2 regions of the Pseudoalteromonas mucoides genome follow, and region 1 is predicted to be linked to the other one. Evidence: predicted binding sites of a transcription regulator. Region 1 holds the regulator's gene; the other holds the start of a gene.

Evidence for each region. The regulator MetJ, encoded in region 1, represses methionine synthesis genes. The targets are predictions, from matches to a motif close to TAGACGTCTAGACGTCTA.
Region 2: the regulator MetJ is predicted to act here: its motif matches at 4,677-4,694, upstream of metK (methionine adenosyltransferase).

The regions. Positions count from the first base shown of each region.
Region 1 is NZ_JBMMUC010000013.1:54,386-64,018, reverse strand. It holds gene hslV (ATP-dependent protease subunit HslV) at 1-483, opposite strand, end outside; gene AAEU30_RS14755 (SPOR domain-containing protein) at 564-1,094, opposite strand; gene priA (primosomal protein N') at 1,115-3,301, opposite strand; gene rpmE (50S ribosomal protein L31) at 3,534-3,746, shown strand; gene AAEU30_RS14740 (malic enzyme-like NAD(P)-binding protein) at 4,352-5,593, shown strand; gene metJ (met regulon transcriptional regulator MetJ) at 5,686-6,006, opposite strand; gene metB (cystathionine gamma-synthase) at 6,242-7,507, shown strand; gene metL (bifunctional aspartate kinase/homoserine dehydrogenase II) at 7,512-9,633, shown strand, end outside.
Region 2 is NZ_JBMMUC010000012.1:168,833-178,465, forward strand. It holds gene AAEU30_RS14400 (diacylglycerol kinase) at 1-123, shown strand, start outside; gene AAEU30_RS14405 (phosphate/phosphite/phosphonate ABC transporter substrate-binding protein) at 288-1,097, shown strand; gene AAEU30_RS14410 (response regulator) at 1,348-3,306, shown strand; gene metK (methionine adenosyltransferase) at 3,424-4,575, opposite strand; gene tkt (transketolase) at 4,852-6,843, shown strand; gene ppnP (pyrimidine/purine nucleoside phosphorylase) at 7,395-7,706, shown strand; gene hpf (ribosome hibernation-promoting factor, HPF/YfiA family) at 7,890-8,246, shown strand; gene AAEU30_RS14435 (NRAMP family divalent metal transporter) at 8,378-9,610, shown strand.

The DNA.
Region 1 (9,633 bases):
TACGCAAATGTCGCCTGCAATAGTCAGGCTTTTTTCTACGATTTCACGGGCGCTCAGGTCGGTGTTTTCAAGTAACGCAGTTGCGGCTGATTGCGCAAAGTTACCACCGCTACCAATAGCGATTAGGTCGTTTTCAGGCTGCACGACATCGCCGTTACCTGTAATAATCAATGATGCGGTTTCATCGGCAACCGCCAGCAAGGCTTCGAGCTTTCGAAGAGCACGGTCACTACGCCAATCTTTAGCCATTTCTACGGCTGCTTTGGTTAGGTTACCTTGATGCATTTCAAGTTTGCTTTCAAAACGTTCGAATAGGGTAAAGGCATCAGCAGTACCGCCAGCAAAACCAGCGATTACTTTGCCATTATAAAGGCGTCGAACTTTACGGGCATTGCCCTTCATTACGGTGTTACCAAGTGAAACTTGGCCATCGCCACCAATGACGACTTTATCGTCGCGGCGTACACTTACAATAGTGGTCATGTTATTCCTCATCATCGAGCCGCGGGGGCGACTCGTAAAAAGCGATTGATGAGAAGTTAATATGGGTTAATGGATTAAAATCAAGTCCAAAGCCAAATTCCACAGCCCATTATTTTGCTGCGTTTGAGTTTGTTTTTGTCACTTTCGGCTAAACGCTTGGTTTTATAAGGCCCTAGGCGTACTTTATACCAAATTCCATTTGTACCAGTGGTTTCACGTACTTCGGCAATGAGTCCTGCAAAAGCTATTTTTGCTTTGAGAGTTTCGGCTTGAGAGCGAGTTCTAAATGACCCGCACTGCATGACATAAGGGCCTTTTTGTTCAAGTTCTTTAACTTCAACTTGGATTTCATGCTCTTTTATTTCTTTAATAAATTCAGGCGGGCGCGGTTTGGCAGGCTCAACTTTTTCTTTAGTTTTAGTCGGATTGGCTTGTTGTTCAACAAGTTTAGGATCGGCATTGGTTTTTACATACCATAAGCCAAAGCAAAAACCACCGACCAAAAGAGTCGTTAAAATAACTAATAAAACCGGAAATGGCTTTTTAGCGGGTGGCTGTTTTTTACTGTTACGGTTGCCCGGTTTTTTATTAATAAAATCGTGTTGTGCCATGTGTGTTCTAAGTTCTAACCTTAAATCATATCTATTGGGTCGACATCTAAGCTCCAGCGCACTTTTTGTGCAAGCTTACTGGTGCTTAGGTAATCAATCATTTGCGCTAAATATTGGTGCAATAATTGACGATCAAGCGCTTGAATATGTAATTGAAAACGGTATTTTCCTGCTATTTTTTCAAGAGGAGCAGGAATTGGACCTAGCAATTGTATACCAGTTACACCGTGCACAGGAACTAAATCAGTTAAAAAATCCACCACCTGCTTAACGTTATGCCCTTGGGCGCGGACAATGGCCATATTCGTAATAGGGGGCAGTTGTGCATCTTCACGCTCTTGTAATGCAAAGCGGGCAAAGTCTTGATACCCATTATTAACTAAGTCTTGTAATAATGGGTGCTCTGGAAAGTGTGTTTGCAATAAAACATGGCCAGGCTCTCCGCTTCGTCCTGCTCGCCCTGCAACTTGTGTAACCAGTTGAGCTAAATGCTCGGTCGCACGAAAATCACAGGAGTATAAGCCGCTATCTACGTCTAAAATAAGCACTAAGCTGACATCGGGAAAATGATGTCCTTTAGCGAGCATTTGCGTACCCACTAAAATTCGTGCGCCGCCTTGATTAATATCATCAAGGGCTTTTTCTAAGCTTCCCTTACGCCGTGTTGAGTCGCGGTCAATGCGGCTAATAGGGGTGTCAGTAAACTCTGTTGTTAAAAACTCTTCTATTTGCTCTGTGCCTTTACCATTTGGAAATATTTGCGTGCTGCCACAATCAGGGCATTGATGTGGTACCCGTTCTTGTTCGCCGCAGTGATGGCAAATCATTTGGCCTATAGCTTTGTGAAATGTTGCGCTGGTACTGCAACGCGAGCACTCACTGAGCCAACCACATTCGTGGCAAATTAGTGTAGGTGAAAAACCACGGCGATTTAAAAATACCATTACTTGCTTACCGCGGTTTAAGTGTTGGCGCATCGTGGCAAGGCTTGCATGCGCAATACCGGCTTGATCAGGCTGACCTTTCATATCTAACAGCTGAAACTTGTTATCTGTGCTAGTTTGCGCACGCTGCGTTAAGCTAAGTAGTTGGTATTTACCATTAATGGCTTTGTGCAAAGTCTCTAAAGCGGGGGTTGCAGAGCCTAAGACTAAGGGGATCTTGTGTTGATAAGCACGGTACGCTGCTAAGTCTCTGGCATGGTAGCGCAAGGTATCTTGCTGTTTGAATGAGCTATCGTGTTCTTCATCAACAATGATCATACCCAGTTTTAAAAAAGGTAAAAAGATACTTGAGCGAGTGCCTATGACAATAGCGCAGCTGGCTTTTTCGCAAAAGCGCCATGTTTGCAGGCGCTCTTTATCGGTTAAGGCTGAGTGCCAAAGCATGATAGGAGTATCAACAAAGCGGCGGCGAAAGCGGTTAACCGTTTGGGGTGTTAAGCCAATTTCAGGCACTAGTACGAGTGCTTGTTCACCTCGTTTTAGTACTTCTTCTAGGCATTGTAAGTAAACTTCGGTTTTGCCACTGCCGGTGACGCCTTCAAGTAAAAAGCTATTAAAACCTGTGCTTTGGTTTATTGAAGTACAGGCAACGGCTTGTTCTTTGTTTAATACGGGTTTAGTTCCGATTTGTGGCGCTTGTTGTTGCCATTGATTATCGTGTTCAATACTTTGGCTAATAAGCTCTTTGGTGAGTAGGCTATCGATGGTCTTTTTATTAAACCCCAGCGCTTTTAGCTCGGTGAGTGAGGACTTTCCTGACTCGGCTAATTGCTTTAATAGCCCTAGTTGGCTTTTGGCTTTTAAAGACGGAAGTTTAGCGCCTTTTTCAGTTAAGGCTACCATGTTAATACTGCTTTTATCAGGGCATTCGCCTTGGCGTAATGCGCCAGGTAGTGCAATATGTATTGTTTCGCCTAATGGGTAGCAGTAATAGCGGGCAGTAAAGCGTAATAAATCAAGATGCTGTGCAGATAAAATAGGCTCATCATCAATCACCTCTAAGAGTGCTTTAATTTTATCTTTTGGCACGTCTGTGGTGGTTTTTAATGCAAGCACCACAGCGACTTTCTTTTGATTACCAAATGGCACAATAACGCGGGTGCCAACTTGAGGTGTTACTGATAAACCATTAAGTTGTTCCGGTAGGCTGTAATCAAAAGTACGCTGTAGCGGAACTTTTATAGCAACTTCAACAAAACTCATAGCAACTCAACAAAAACCAACAAGACAGCTAATGTACTAAAGTTACGATAAAAAACCTATCAGCAAATGGTGGGTTTAAAGTTTTTGCTCATTTAATTAGCAAAAAACGCATTTAAAGCTTGTGGCGGGCTGGGTTGTTGCTTAGAATACGCGTCCAATTATTTTGATTTAAACGACGTATGGTGCCAGACTTCGGGTTTGGAGAGCGATGCGGCCTTAACTAGAGGTTTCTATGAAAGAAGGTATTCACCCTAAGTACGAAGTAATTTCAGCAACTTGTTCATGCGGAAATAAATTCGAAACTAGTTCTACACTGTGTAAAGACATCCACTTAGACGTATGTTCTGCGTGTCACCCGTTCTACACTGGTAAGCAAAAGATTTTAGACACAGGTGGCCGTGTTGATCGCTTTAACAAGCGTTTCGGTGCACTTAGCAGCAAGTAATTTCTGCTTTCGTGTTAAGAAAGGCACCTTCGGGTGCTTTTTTTGTGCCTGTGATTTAGAAAAACTTACAGTGATTCATTTGCTCCTCCTAATTTACGTAGATTAAAATTAGAAAATCCCCCTTTGTGTATTACTTTGTTGCCAGCGATATGGCTAATTTATAGCGATATTATTCTGACTAATATTTCTGCTTCTTATAATGGTTATAGCTAATGAAGCACAGACAAACCCTAATTAATTCACTATATTAATTATTAATATAAATTACATTGCTGCTATTACTGTATCTAAAATGGGCTAAATTGCAGTTATTTGTCGCTATCGTCGATTATTGTTGTTGCTTTTTAGTTTGTTCGAGTTGCAGTACTATTTGCTTTAAATTCATGCAAATTTAGTTGGGTTTTTTGATGTTTTGTTAGTGTTTTAATCATGCGTTTTTAGAATTATTTACTAAAAATGCTGGCAAAACGCATAAAATTAACTGATATAGCTTATAACAGGATAGACCTGATATTGCTTGAATTTAATTATAATATAGGTATTGTTCGCTAAGAACTGCTCACTCTCACTTTAAATTTAACTTACTTGCAGGATAAAATCGCGTTATGTCAGACTTTCGTGAACAAGCATTACATTACCATGCTCACCCCGTTCCAGGAAAAATCAGCATTGAACTTACTAAGCCAGCTGAAACCGTTAATGATCTCGCTCTAGCTTATAGCCCAGGTGTTGCTGAACCTGTGCGTGAAATTGCAGCCGATCCGGCTAATGCTTATAAATACACGGGCAAAGGTAATATGGTGGCTGTTATTACTAATGGTACCGCTATATTAGGCTTAGGTAATCTAGGGCCACTGGCGTCAAAACCAGTAATGGAAGGTAAGGCATTATTATTTAAGCGTTTTGCAGGTCTAGATTCAATTGATATTGAAGTTAAGCATCGTACAACTGAAGATTTCATCAATACGGTGGCTAATATTGCAGATACGTTTGGCGGTATTAATCTTGAAGATATTAAAGCGCCTGAATGTTTTGAAATTGAAAAGGCATTAATTGAGCGTTGCAGTATTCCTGTTTTTCATGATGATCAACACGGTACGGCGATCGTAACTGCTGCGGGTATGATTAATGCGCTTGAAGTACAAGGCAAAAAAATTGAAGATGCGATCATTGTATGTTTAGGCGCTGGTGCAGCTGCTGTAGCATGTATGGAACTACTTATTAAATGTGGCGCTCTGCGTGAGCACATTTACATGCTTGACCGTAAAGGAGTTATTCATACACGTCGCGATGATTTAAATGAACATAAACAACTATTTGCAAATAATACAGATAAACGCACGTTACAAGATGTAATAGCCGATGCAGATGTATTTGTTGGTGTATCAGGTCCGAACTTGTTAGATCCAGAAGATTTAAAGCTAATGGCCGACAAGCCAGTTATTTTTGCATGTTCTAATCCAGACCCTGAGATCGCGCCAGAGCTTGCGCACGGTGCACGTAAAGATCTTATTATGGCGACTGGGCGCTCAGATTACCCGAACCAAGTTAATAACGTGCTATGTTTCCCATTTATTTTCCGTGGTGCGCTTGATGTTCGTGCAAGCCAAATCAACGATGAAATGAAAATTGCAGCAGTGGATGCCATTCGTAGTATTGCTAAAGAGCCAGTACCTGCAGAAGTATTAAAAGCAGCGGGTGTTGATTCTCTTGAATTTGGCCCTGAGTATATTATTCCAAAACCAATGGATCCGCGTTTGCTGCCACGTATTGCCAAAGCGGTAGCGCAAGCGGCTATTGATTCAGGTGTTGCGCAAATCGATATGCCTGAAAATTATATGGCTTAGCCGAAACGATCAAGCAATAAAAAACCTCAGCAATGTTAGTTGCTGAGGTTTTTTTGTATCCAATTCCTGAAGGCAGGAATGCAAACCGTAACTTAATCTTCGTTAAGTACAGGTACTTCAAGTCCCATTTCGAGCATGATTTTCTTCACTTCTTCAGGCACTTTCTCAGGGTTGTCTTTACGCAAGTCTTCATCGTTTGGCAGCGGTTGCCCAGTAAAAGCGTGTAAAAATGCTTCACAAAGTAGTTCGCTGTTAGTTGCGTGTCGTAGGTTGTTTATTTGACGGCGGGTGCGCTCGTCAGTTAACACTTTTAGCACGTTAAGTGGGATAGACACGGTGATCTTTTTCACTTGTTCTGATTTTTTACCGTGTTCTGCGTATGGGTGAATATATTCACCGTTCCATTTAGCCATAAGAAGTATCGTTGCCTCAGGTTGTTAGTTGTTTGCATAGCCTATTTGCTTTGCAAAGATGCGGAAATTCTATCGTTTTAAAAAAGATAGTCAAACACTTGTTATTTAGCCATCTAGCGAGCTAAATATCTTTACCGCTAATAATACCCTGGTTACACCACAAATGTTTTGACTTATGGGGACTGATCCTCTAACCTTTTAGACGTCTAAACATCCATTTATTGTAGGTGACGTTATGAGTCAAAAGAACAAAGCAACTATCGCGGTACGAAATGGTATCGATGCTGATAAACATCATGGTGCTGTTGTACCGCCTCTTCATTTATCAACAACCTATTCATTTGCTGATTTTGATACTAAACGCCAATACGATTATGGCCGCAGTGGAAACCCAAATCGCGATATATTAGCTGAAACCTTGGCCGAGCTTGAAGGGGGCGCCAAGGGGATCATTACAGCCACTGGTATGTCGGCAGTACATTTAGCGACTCAACTACTCAATAGCGATGATACTTTAGTTATTCCTCACGATTGTTATGGCGGTAGCTACCGTTTATTTACCTCTCTTGAAAAGCGTGGGTTATTAAAGTTAGTGGTTTTAGATTTAACGAAAACCGAAAACCATGAAAAAATTCTTGAAATTAAACCTAAGCTAATTTGGATTGAAACACCGAGCAACCCTATTTTACGGCTGACCGATATTAAAGCAATTACCACTATTGCTAAACAATGTGGTGCACTTGTTGGCGCAGATAACACATTTTTATCGCCGGCTTTACAAAATCCAATCGAATTTGGTGTCGATATTGTGGTGCATTCAACGACTAAATATATTAATGGTCACTCAGATGTTGTGGGTGGCGCCGTGATTGCTGCAACCCAAGAGTTAGGTGATGAGCTTGCGTGGTGGGCAAATAATATTGGTATTACCGGTGCGCCGTTTGATAGCTACTTAACTTTACGTGGCTTGCGTACGTTAAATGTGCGTTTGCGTCAGCACCAAGAAAATGCGTTTATCATAGCGCAATATCTAGAAGACTCTCCTTATGTAAGCCAAGTTTATTATCCTGGTCTTGAGTCACATCCACAGCATGAGTTGGCTAAAGTACAGCAGCGTGGTTTTGGTGGCATGGTGAGTTTTGATATTAAGGGTGATGTAAATGATGCGGCAGCATTTTTAACGAGTCTTAAAGAATTTAGTTTAGCTGAGTCACTGGGCGGCGTTGAGAGTTTAATTTGTCATCCAGCTACTATGACGCATGCCGGAATGGATGCAACTGCACGCCTTGAGGCTGGTGTGGGTGACACGCTAATTCGTATTTCTGTTGGTATTGAAGATGTTAAAGACTTAGTGGCTGATTTAGAACGTGTGTTTAATAAAGTAAAGCCTGGTCAGGGTGGTCAAAGTGAGCAACTTGTTGCACAACAAGCCACAGCTAAACAACAAGATCAGCAATCAAGCTCATTTAAACTAACGCCAGCACATACGGCATTGTGGTAACAATATGGTTAATATAGTACATAAATTTGGTGGTTCGAGCTTAAGTTCACCAGAGCGCTATCAAGCAGTCGCGAATATCATTTTAGCGAATAGCGAAGTGGGTGATTGTGTTGTGGTTTCAGCCGCAGGTAAAACAACCAATACCTTGGTTAAATTGTGGCAAAGTTACCAGCAGGATGACCTGCAAGCTGTTAGCGACATTTTATTATTGTTAGATAATCACCAGCGAACCTTGATTGAGCAATTATTAACGGCACAAGCCAAGCAGCAGGCCCTTAGCTTATTGCAACAAGAATTGGCACAATTAGCCGAACAAGCCAAGCAGCAAACCTTAGCGGAGTCAGCTTTACTTGCTCATGGTGAAGTGTGGTCGGCGAGATTACTTGCAAGCTATTTACAGCAATTAGGTTTAGCTGCAAAAGATATTGATGCGCGTCAGCTTTTTACCTTAAACGATGGGCAGTTATTGCATCAAAAGAATCAACAAGCTTGTATAGATTTGATAAGCAAGCAGCATGTTAATGTGGTTACCGGCTTTATTGCCAGTGACTGCCATGGTGATACAGTTACCCTTGGACGTAATGGCAGTGATTACAGTGCCACACTCTTAGGTAGTTATTGTCATGCCCAGCAAGTGTCTATTTGGACCGATACTCAAGGTGTATTTAGTACTGACCCTCGTAAGGTAAATAAGGCGCTTAAGTATTCAAAAGTGTGTCGTGGCCAAGCCAATTTATTAGCCCGATTAGGTAATCCTGTTTTACATGCTAAAACATTATCACCGTTAAAAAATACTGATATAAAGCTGGTTGTACGCAGCAGTTTTGATACTGAAGCTAGTGCCACTGAAATAGTTAAAGAAGGTTATAGTAAAGCTAAGCGTTTTATCACCACGCTAGAAAACATTGATTTATTACGTGTGGATCAACTCAATGCAGGTGAAGTAGGGCAACTGAGTCAGCTTATTCAACATAGCTTGCACCATTTTGTTAAGCAGGGCGATACTTACTTATTAGTGCCAGGTAGTGCGACTCACCAAGTTGTGAGCCAGTTACAAGGGCGTGCTAACATTGTTGAGTCAAACTTACATGGCTGCGCGATTGTTGCGCCAAGTAATGATATAGCTCATTTATCTTTACAGGCTTCCTCGCTGCTTAGTGAACAAAGTTTAGCACCACGTTTTAGCCACCAAGATACTGATTATGCTTTGCTATTAACCGATCAAGTAATTGATAGTGATGTATTAACGTTATTACACGACAAGTTAATCAACAAAGGCCAAGAGCTTGCGGTGATCATTGCAGGCTTAGGTAATGTTGGCGAAGTGTTTATTTCACAGCTTTCACAACAGCTAAATCGCTTAGAGCAGCATTTTAGTGTGAAGTTAGTGGGTTTAGTACGTTCTCAGCAAATGTTATTCAGCCCAAGCGGTATTAGCCTGGAGCAATGGCAAACACAATGGGATAACGAAGCTGCTGATTATCAGCAAGCGGATTTATTAACGCATATAAGTGAACTTGATTACGAACATAAAGTGGTGATTGATATTACCGCCAGTGAATCATTTAGTTTACTTTATCCTGACTTTGTTAATTTAGACTGTCATTTGATCAGTGCTAATAAATATGCAGGTACGGCTGATAATAATTGGTATCAAGCATTACGCCACAATTTAGCTGAGCGTAATTTATTATGGCGCTATAACACGTCTGTTGGCGCTGGGTTACCGATTAACTTTGCTTTAGCTGATTTACAAAATAGCGGCGACAAAATCACGCGTATTGAAGGGGTGTTCTCTGGTACGTTATCCTGGTTGTGTAGTAGCTATGATGGTAGTGTGCCATTTTCAGATTTAGTATTACAAGCGCAGAAAATGGGTTTTACAGAGCCTGATCCGCGTGAAGACTTATCTGGCCGTGATATGCAGCGCAAGTTGCTTATTCTAGCGCGTGAGTTAGGTTTAACCTTAGAGTTAGATGATATTGACTTAACAGCACTGATGCCTGAGCAATTAGCACAAGGCGATTGGCAGTCATTTTTAGATAACAAACAACAGTTAGACAGCTTTATTGCTGACAAGGCCAAGCAGGCGAGCGAGCAGGGTAAAGTGTTGCGCTATACTGGCG
Region 2 (9,633 bases), on a different contig from region 1:
GAGTACCACGTATTATCGGGTCGAGCGAAAGATATTGCCTCTGCGGCTGTAACCCTTGCTTTAATTATTTTGATAATTGTATGGGGTTCGGCGGGTTATGAAAAAGTGTCAGTACTTCTTTGATTATTAAATATTTAAAGTTGAAATTAATAATGGTTTTACAAATTCTATTAAGATAAAAAGTACACCTAGATTACTCCAAGTAAAAATAGCAGAGGGTTTTAATAGGTTATTTCCTACATGTTTACTATTCTTAAATACTTAAGTGATTTTTTTATTGAGATGTGATGAGATATGTAGTTGTTTTTTTATTATTAATAGAAAGTCACATAGTGTTTTCGCATGAATACACTGTTGGTGTTGTACCTCAGTTTGCCTCACAAAAGTTAAATGAAATATGGCAGCCGTTGTTAGTAGAGGTATCTAATCGAACAGGGGTTACATTGAAACTCGTTACTGAAAAGTCTATCCCCGCATTTGAGAAGAGTTTTCAGGAAGGTAAATATGACTTTGCTTATATGAATCCATGGCACAGTGTAATAGCCTATGAAAAGCAAGGCTATATCCCTTTCATTAAAGATGGTTCCCGTAAATTAAGAGGTATTTTAGTCGTAAATAAAGAAGCTCTAATCACAAATATAACAGAACTAGATGGCTACGAAGTAGCTTTCCCTTCAGCGAATGCTTTAGGGGCTTCTTTACTTATAAGGTCTGATTTGAAACAGTTATTTGATTTAAACATAAAACCTTTATACGTAAAAACTCATCCATCGGTATACTTTAACGTCGCTTTAAAGAAAACCATTGCTGGTGGTGGTGTGATGGGGACCTTACAAACACAGCCACAGAATTTACAGGAAAAACTAAAAGTCATTTACCAGACACGGGAAGTGAGTCCACACCCTATGACAAGCCATCCTAGAGTTCCGCTTGAGGTAAAGAAAAAAATACAAACCGCTTTTATCGCCATATCAAATGATCCGCATTATCAGTACCTTTTGAATGGGATCCCTATAGATAAAGCTGTTGAAGCGACCACTTCTGACTATGCGGTTCTAAAAGAGTGGGGGCTAGACGAATTCTATGTTGAAAACTAGTTGGCTGAATAATTTACGTGCTCAAAGCTTTATTGTAGTGTTATGTTTAGGCTTGTTACTAGCTGCTGTTTTTATATTTTATGCTTTACCAGAACAAGCTCGATGGGTTAATAATGATTTATCCAAGGCTGCAAAACGTTCATTACAGCAACTTTCAGCATCGATAACCTCACCCTTATTGACGCAACAATACGCACAACTTTATGAAAATATAGATAGTCAATTAGCTATACATCCGAATTGGCAGGCAATGAAAATAACAGATGCTGTTACTGATTTACAGCTTTACCCATTAGATTCTTGGCCCCAATTCAATCATCCTGATGATAAAGTAATTAAACACACGGTTCTTTTTTTAAATAAGCCATTAGCTAATATTGAACTGGTAGTTAACTTTAAGACTGAAATTGCTGAATCATCAAAATTACATTACACATTAATATATAGCCAATTTTTTATTCTTTTCATTGTATTTAGTGGCGTCGCTTTTTTAGTTGATAGGCTTATTACTAAACCATTAAAAGAATTAGAAGTGGCGTTTAAGCGTTTAGCAAAAGATGATTTTGAGTGTCAGTTGCCGTATATGCCAAGTAATGAAGTTGGAAGCGTTATAAGCGCATTTAATAATATGGTGGAAGAAGTTTATATTAATCACAATAATCTAAACTCATTAAGAGTAAAAGCAGAGACTGCCAGCCGAGCTAAATCTGATTTTATGGCTAGTATGAGTCATGAATTACGTACTCCATTAAATGCAATTTTAGGTTTGGCGCAAATTTATAATTATGATCCAGAGGCGACTGATACCCATAAAAAAAATGCGAAGAGTATTTATCAAGCAGGAGAACATTTACTTTTATTGATTGATGATGTGCTTGATTTAACATCGATTGAATCAGGAAATATGCAATTTATCTTCGAGTATCTTCCACTAAAAGGTATATTGTCTGAATCAGTTAAACTAGTATCTGAACTGGTTAAAGTTAATCAAGTCAAAATATTCATAGATGATACTTCAGTGGCTGATGATGTTTACTTGTATATTGATAGGCGACGGTTTAAACAAGTTATGCTGAACCTTTTGTCAAACGCAATAAAGTATAATAAACCTCAAGGCCGCATAATCGTAAGCTGCAAAATTGATAAAAATAGTCGATGTGAAATAAAAGTTGAAGACACTGGTTACGGTTTTTCAGAAGCCGCTAAAGAGCGTTTATTTAAGCCATTCGACCGATTAGGCGCGGAAACAAGTAATATCAATGGCACCGGAATTGGTCTTGTTATCACAAAGCAACTGGTAGAGCACATGGAGGGCGAAATTAGTGCTGAAAGTGAAGTAGGTGTCGGTTCAGAATTTAGTCTTATGTTTACAGCATTTATACGCCAGCAAGAAACCCTAGATGAGCCAAATCAAGCTATACATAGAAAGGTTGAAAATGAAATACTTGTTCAGAGCACTTTAAAGGTATTGATCGCAGAAGATCAAATTACGAATCAGCAAGTGTTAAAGCAGCAGTTAAATATTTTAGATATTGAGCCTACATTTGCTTCAGATGGTGAGCAGGCGTGGGAAATACTTAAAAAAGAAGCATTCGATATTTTGCTTACAGATATTCAAATGCCTAAACTAAATGGGCTAGAGTTAGCAAAAAGAATTAGAGCACAGAAGCAGTTTAATAATTTAATTATTATTGCAATTACAGCTAATATTATACAAGAAAATGTACATGCGTGTGAAAAAGCAGGTATGAACGACTTTATTACAAAGCCAATTGAATTAAATAAACTAAGTGAACTTTTGAATAAGTATGCACGAATGACAAATGAGTCTTCAAAATTAAGTTCGCAGGAGCTGGAATTTAATGAACTTGAGCAGCTAGACTTGGAACTTTTACAGGCCATGTTAGGCGATGATACTGCTATTCACTGCTTGGTTTTTGAAGCGTATCTAAAGTCAGTTAGTGAGCAAGTTAAATTAATACTTAAACATAAAAAAAGTCTAAATTATAAAGAGTTAGCTTTTCAAGCGCATGGTTTAAAGTCATCGTCAAAGTCGATCGCAGCAATTAACCTTGCTAATATTTGTGAAAAAATAGAAGGTGACGCAGAAAAAGAGCTATGTGACGAAGCAACATTTAATCAATTTGAGTTATGTTTAAATGAGGTGATAACTCAGATTCAAGGATATTGTTTTAAATATAAGAACTAGAATATCTAATTTGGTATATAGTAAACTAGGATATAAAAATCTTAAAATAAGTTCTTATAAAGAAGATATAAAAAAAGCGCCAATTGGCGCTTTTTTTAATTCGAACAAAGGCTGGGGTTAAAGGCCAGCGGCTGCGCGAAGTGCGTCAGCTTTGTCTGTGCGTTCCCATGGGAATTCATCGCGACCAAAGTGACCATAAGCCGCTGTTGGTTGATAAATAGGACGCTCAAGATCAAGCATTTGAATTAGGCCATAAGGACGTAAGTCAAAATGTTCGCGAATAAGTTCGATTAAACGACCTTCTTCTAATTTACTTGTACCAAACGTTTCAACACTGATTGACGTAGGCTCTGCAACACCAATTGCGTAAGACACTTGTAGCTCACACTTGTCAGCAAGACCAGCAGCAACCACGTTTTTAGCAACGTAACGTGCTGCGTATGCAGCTGAACGGTCAACTTTTGATGGATCTTTACCAGAGAATGCACCACCACCATGACGGGCCATGCCGCCATAGGTATCAACGATGATTTTACGGCCAGTTAAACCACAGTCGCCCATTGGGCCACCGATAACAAAGCGACCCGTTGGGTTGATGAAAAATTTAGTTGCTTTAGAGATAAGCTCTGCAGGAAGTACTGGTTTGATGATGGTTTCCATCACAGCTTCAACTAAATCATCTTGTGAAATTGAATCACAGTGTTGTGTTGAAAGTACAACTGCATCAATACCTACAGGCTTGCCATTTTCATATGCAAAAGTAACTTGTGATTTTGCATCAGGGCGTAACCAGTTAAGCTCGCCGCTTTTACGCACTTGCGCCTGGCGCTGTACTAAACGGTGAGAATAAGTAATAGGTGCAGGCATTAGCACTTCAGTTTCGTTACAAGCGTAACCAAACATTAGACCTTGGTCACCAGCACCTTGCTCTTCAGGGCTAGTACGGTCAACACCTTGGTTGATATCAGGTGATTGCTTACCGATAGTGTTTAAAATTGCACATGAGTCTGCATCAAAACCCATATCAGAATGCGTATAACCAATTTCACGCACTGTTTTACGGGTGATCTCTTCAATATCAACCCAAGCACTGGTAGTAATTTCACCACCAACCATCACCATACCGGTTTTTACGTAAGTTTCGCACGCAACACGGGCATGAGAGTCTTGCTCTAGGATAGCATCAAGTACCGCATCAGAGATTTGATCGGCGATTTTATCCGGATGACCTTCAGAAACAGATTCAGAAGTAAATAAATGTTTTGCCATTGTATTTCTGCTCACAAATATTGCGCTTCACAAACGTCGGTATTAGCGCTAAAAAATTAAGGGGCGTATTTTATCTAAAACAAGGGTACTTGCATAGTTTTTTTACGCCTAGACGTCTAAATAAAATTACTAATAACTTTTTGTTCTTAAAAAAAATTCATAATGCCCAATTTAATCAGGTTTTTAATTGCACACAGCCCCCACAATAAGTAAGAATGGGTGTTCTTGTTAAACACACAATAACCAGCGCAAATACAGTTAAAGGTAGGAGAATTCATGCCGTCTCGCAAAGAACTTGCAAATGCTATTCGCGTCTTATCAATGGACGCAGTACAACAGGCCAAATCTGGCCACCCTGGAGCCCCTATGGGCATGGCTGATATCGCAGAAGTACTATGGCGCGATTATCTAAATCACAATCCAACGAATCCAGAGTGGGTAGACAGAGATCGATTTATACTCTCAAACGGCCACGGTTCAATGCTTATTTATTCTCTTTTGCATTTAAGTGGTTATGATTTGCCAATTGAGGAAATTAAAAACTTCCGTCAAATGCATTCAAAAACACCGGGTCACCCAGAGTATGGTTATGCACCAGGTATTGAGACTACTACGGGCCCATTAGGTCAAGGGATCACAAATGCGGTAGGTATGGCGATTGCTGAAAAAGCATTGGCAGCCCAATTTAACCGCGAAGGTCACGATATCGTTGATCACTATACTTATACATTCTTAGGTGATGGTTGCCTAATGGAAGGTATTTCTCACGAAGCATGTTCACTTGCAGGTACATTAGGCCTTGGTAAGTTAGTTGCATTTTGGGATGACAACGGTATTTCAATCGACGGTGAAGTAGAAGGTTGGTTTAGCGACGATACCCCTGCGCGCTTTAAAGCATACGGTTGGCATGTAATTAGCGGCGTTGATGGTCATGATTCAGACGCGATTCGCGCAGCAATCGAAGAAGCACGCAGCATTTCTGACAAACCAACACTCATTTGTTGTAAAACCGTGATTGGTTACGGTTCACCTAATAAGTCAGGTAGCCACGATTGTCACGGTGCACCATTAGGTGAAGACGAAATTAAAGCAGCGCGCGAGTTCTTAGGTTGGACAGGTGAGGCATTTGACATTCCTGCTGATATTTACAGTCAGTGGGATGGCAAAGAAAAAGGTAAGCAACTTGAAGCGAGCTGGGATCAAAAGTTTGCCGCGTACGCAGCAGCGCACCCAGAACTAGCAGCAGAATTTAAACGTCGTACAAGTGGTGAACTACCAGCTGATTGGGCTGAAAAATCACAAGCGTATATTGAGCAACTTGATGCAAACCCAGCCAACCCTGCTTCACGTAAAGCATCACAAGATGCATTAAATGCATTTGGCCCTTTGTTACCTGAATTTATGGGCGGCTCTGCTGATTTAGCCGGTTCAAACCTAACAATTTGGAAAGGCTCTAAAGGGCTTGAGGCAAATGACGCTAGCGGTAATTACATCTATTACGGTGTGCGTGAATTTGGTATGTCTGCGATTATGAATGGTATTGCATTGCATAAAGGCTTTATTCCTTACGGTGCGACATTCCTTATGTTTATGGAATATGCGCGTAACGCTGTACGTATGGCTGCATTGATGAAAGTGCCAAGCATTTTTGTTTATACCCATGATTCAATTGGTTTAGGTGAAGATGGTCCAACTCACCAACCAGTAGAGCAAATTGCGAGCATGCGTTTAACGCCAAACCTTGTTAACTGGCGCCCGTGTGACCAAGTTGAATCCGCGATTGCTTGGCAACAAGCGATTGAACGCAAAGATGGCCCAACGTCACTTATCTTTACGCGTCAAGGTCTTGCTCAACAAACTCGTTCAGCGCAGCAATTAAGCGAGGTGAAAAAAGGTGGTTATGTACTTAGCTGTGATGGCGAGCCAGAGCTTATCTTAATCGCGACAGGCTCTGAGGTGCAATTAGCGCAAGACTCAGCGGCAGAACTACGTAAGCAAGGTAAGAAAGTACGTGTTGTGTCTATGCCATCTACTGATGTATTTGATGCACAAGACGCAGCCTACAAAGAAAGTGTACTACCAGCTGCAGTTTCACGCCGCGTAGCAGTCGAAGCGGGTATTGCTGATTACTGGTACAAATACGTAGGCCTAAATGGCGCTGTAGTAGGTATGACCACCTTTGGTGAATCAGCGCCTGCTAACGAGCTGTTTGAACACTTTGGCTTTACAGTAGAAAACATCGTAAACAAAGCAAACGACTTGTTTTAATCTTTAACGATTAAAATTTAAAAGCCCGCACTGTGCTAAATGCAGTGCGGGCTTTTTTTGTTCGTAGGATACCATTCAGTTTAATGGAGGTTAGGAAGTCAGGGCTCAATCTACGTCACAGCATTTTCACAGTCTGGTTGGGTACGAGCTCACTGTCTTCCCGATGTGATAAGTGCTAGCTAAACACTCATCAAGAAGAGATACAAGGTTGGTTGGGTAGAGCGAAGCGAAACCCAACAGCCCAAGCCGTCAGCCATCAGCTGTCACTTTTAGTGCTTGCTTTAGTCTTTTTAGGTTTCATTATAATCGTTATGGGTAGTGGAATTACTGCTAATATGAGACAAGGCAGTTATGATTGAATCTGGTTATTAAAAGGTAACGGGGATTTAATCTCTTATTTAGCCTTTAAACCTTGACGCGCTAAAGCACGGGCTACACTGTTAGCCCGAAGCCAAATGAACTTTTTTCACATCACTACACTTGCAAGCCTTAGACGTATCAGGCACTGTGTTATTAATTAAAATTATAAACTTAAATAAACAGGAGTGAGGATGTCTCAGTTTGATAATGTAAGTGTTGTTAAAGCAGCGAATGTGTACTTTGATGGTAAAGTTTCAAGCCGTACAGTAATTTTTGCTGATGGCAGCACCAAAACATTAGGCTTTATGCAAGCGGGTGAGTTTGAATTTGCGACCAGTAAAAAAGAATTAATGGAACTCAATGGCGGTCAGTGGCAAGTTTTACTACCAGGTGAGAGCGAATGGCAAACTATGTCAGCAGGGGAGTCATTTAATGTTGATGCTAATGTAACTTTCCAAGTTAAAGTCACCGATTTCGCTGATTATTGTTGTTCGTACACTTAATATACAAAAATGAACATGTAGCTGAAAGCCCCGCACCACGCGGGGTTTTGCATATTTAATTCCCGATACTTGTTCTTAATCACCTTTAATAACAAATAAATGTCATATTTATGAGTTTTCTGCTTGTGTAAATCTAAATAGCCCCCAATACTAGTTATGAGGTAACAAAAAAAAGGATACCCTATGAAAATTAATCTTTCTGGTCACCATGTTGACGTTACTGACTCTATTAGAGAACACATCAACGAAAAGTTTTCAAAAATTGCGAGCCATTTTCCATCTCTGATCGCACTCGATATTATTCTTTCAAAAGAGCATCATAAGCTCCAAGCAGAAATTAGCACCATTTATGAAGGCGCGCGTTTATCAGTAAAAGGTGAAGATGAAGTTCTTTATCCTGCAATTAAAAACGCGGCTAAAAAACTCGATGCGGCACTAAAACATCGTAAAGGACAAATTAAAGCGAACCTACACGAAAAACCAGTGAGCACCACACCTGAAATTGCTCACGAAAAAGTTCAAGAAATGGACTTGCGTTAAAAATAAAGGCGCTAGATTCTAGCTAACTAGAATCTAGCGAACCGCATAATCTACCACTAATTTCTCACTTTCAATCCTCAGTAAAACGCTGTAACTTGCTTATTAATAAAAACAATATAGTAAGCACACACATGCAATCAGCAGTATCAACTTGGCAAACCCGTTTAAACGCACTAGGCCCTGGCATTTTAATGGCTACAGCGGCAATTGGTGGTTCTCATTTAGTAGCATCAACCCAAGCAGGCGCAATCTTTGGCTGGCAGTTATTTTGGCTAATTGTGGTGGTAAATATTCTTAAATATCCGTTTTTTCGCTTTGGTATAGAGTACACGCTAGCTACTAAAAAAAGCCTGGTGGAAGGCTACCAAAGTAAAGGCCCGTGGTTTTTTTACAGCTTTATTGGTTTGAATATTATTGCCGCTATAGTCAACACGGCGGGAGTGTTATTACTCACAGCCAGCCTACTGCATTATGCGCTGCCTGTTAGTATTTCAGTGACCTTATTATGTTGGTCAATACTAACAGTGTGTTTAGTTATTTTATTACTTGGCCATTTTAAAGCGCTTGATAACGTGGCTAAAGCGATTATGGGCTTACTCACCCTCGCTACAGTAATTGCCCTCGGGATAGCATTTAATAACGGTTCAATGGCTCCTGCTGATTATGTTGGGCCATCTCCCTACGAGCTTGTCATGCTGGGTTTTATGGTGGCGTTAATGGGCTGGATGCCAGCACCGATTGAAATTTCAGCATTAAGCTCATTGTGGCTTAAAGAAAAACAAAGCCAACAAACGGTAACGAGATCGCAGGGGTTATTTGATTTTAATTTGGGTTACTGGTTAACCGCAGCATTAGCGCTGGTGTTTTTCTCCTTGGGTGTGCTAGTGCAGTATGGCCAAAGCAGCGAAATTGCGTTAGGTGGCGTGGCGTTTGCAAAGCAGTTGATTGATATGTACGCCCTGACTATCGGTGAATGGGCACGACCTTTGGTATCGGTTATCGCTTTTTTATGTATGTTTGGTACTACTTTAACTGTGCTTGATGGCTATGCCCGAACCCTTAACGAATCACACAAACTGCTTGGCTTTAAGCAAAGCAAACACAGCTTAAATATCTGGTTAATACTGCAATCTCTTGCGGGTATGGCGGTGATCTTGTTTTTTAAATCAGCCCTCGGCCCCATGCTCACCTTTGCCATGACACTTGCATTTGTCACCACCCCGGTATTTGCGTGGCTAAACTTCAGCCTAGTGCGCTCAGAGCCAAGTATTAAACATTCTAAACTGGTGCGAACATTGAGTTGGGTTGGCTTGGTTTATTTGGTCGGCTTTGCATTGGTGTTTTTGGGTTGGAAGCTGGTTTAATTAAGTTAGCGAGTTACAAGAGT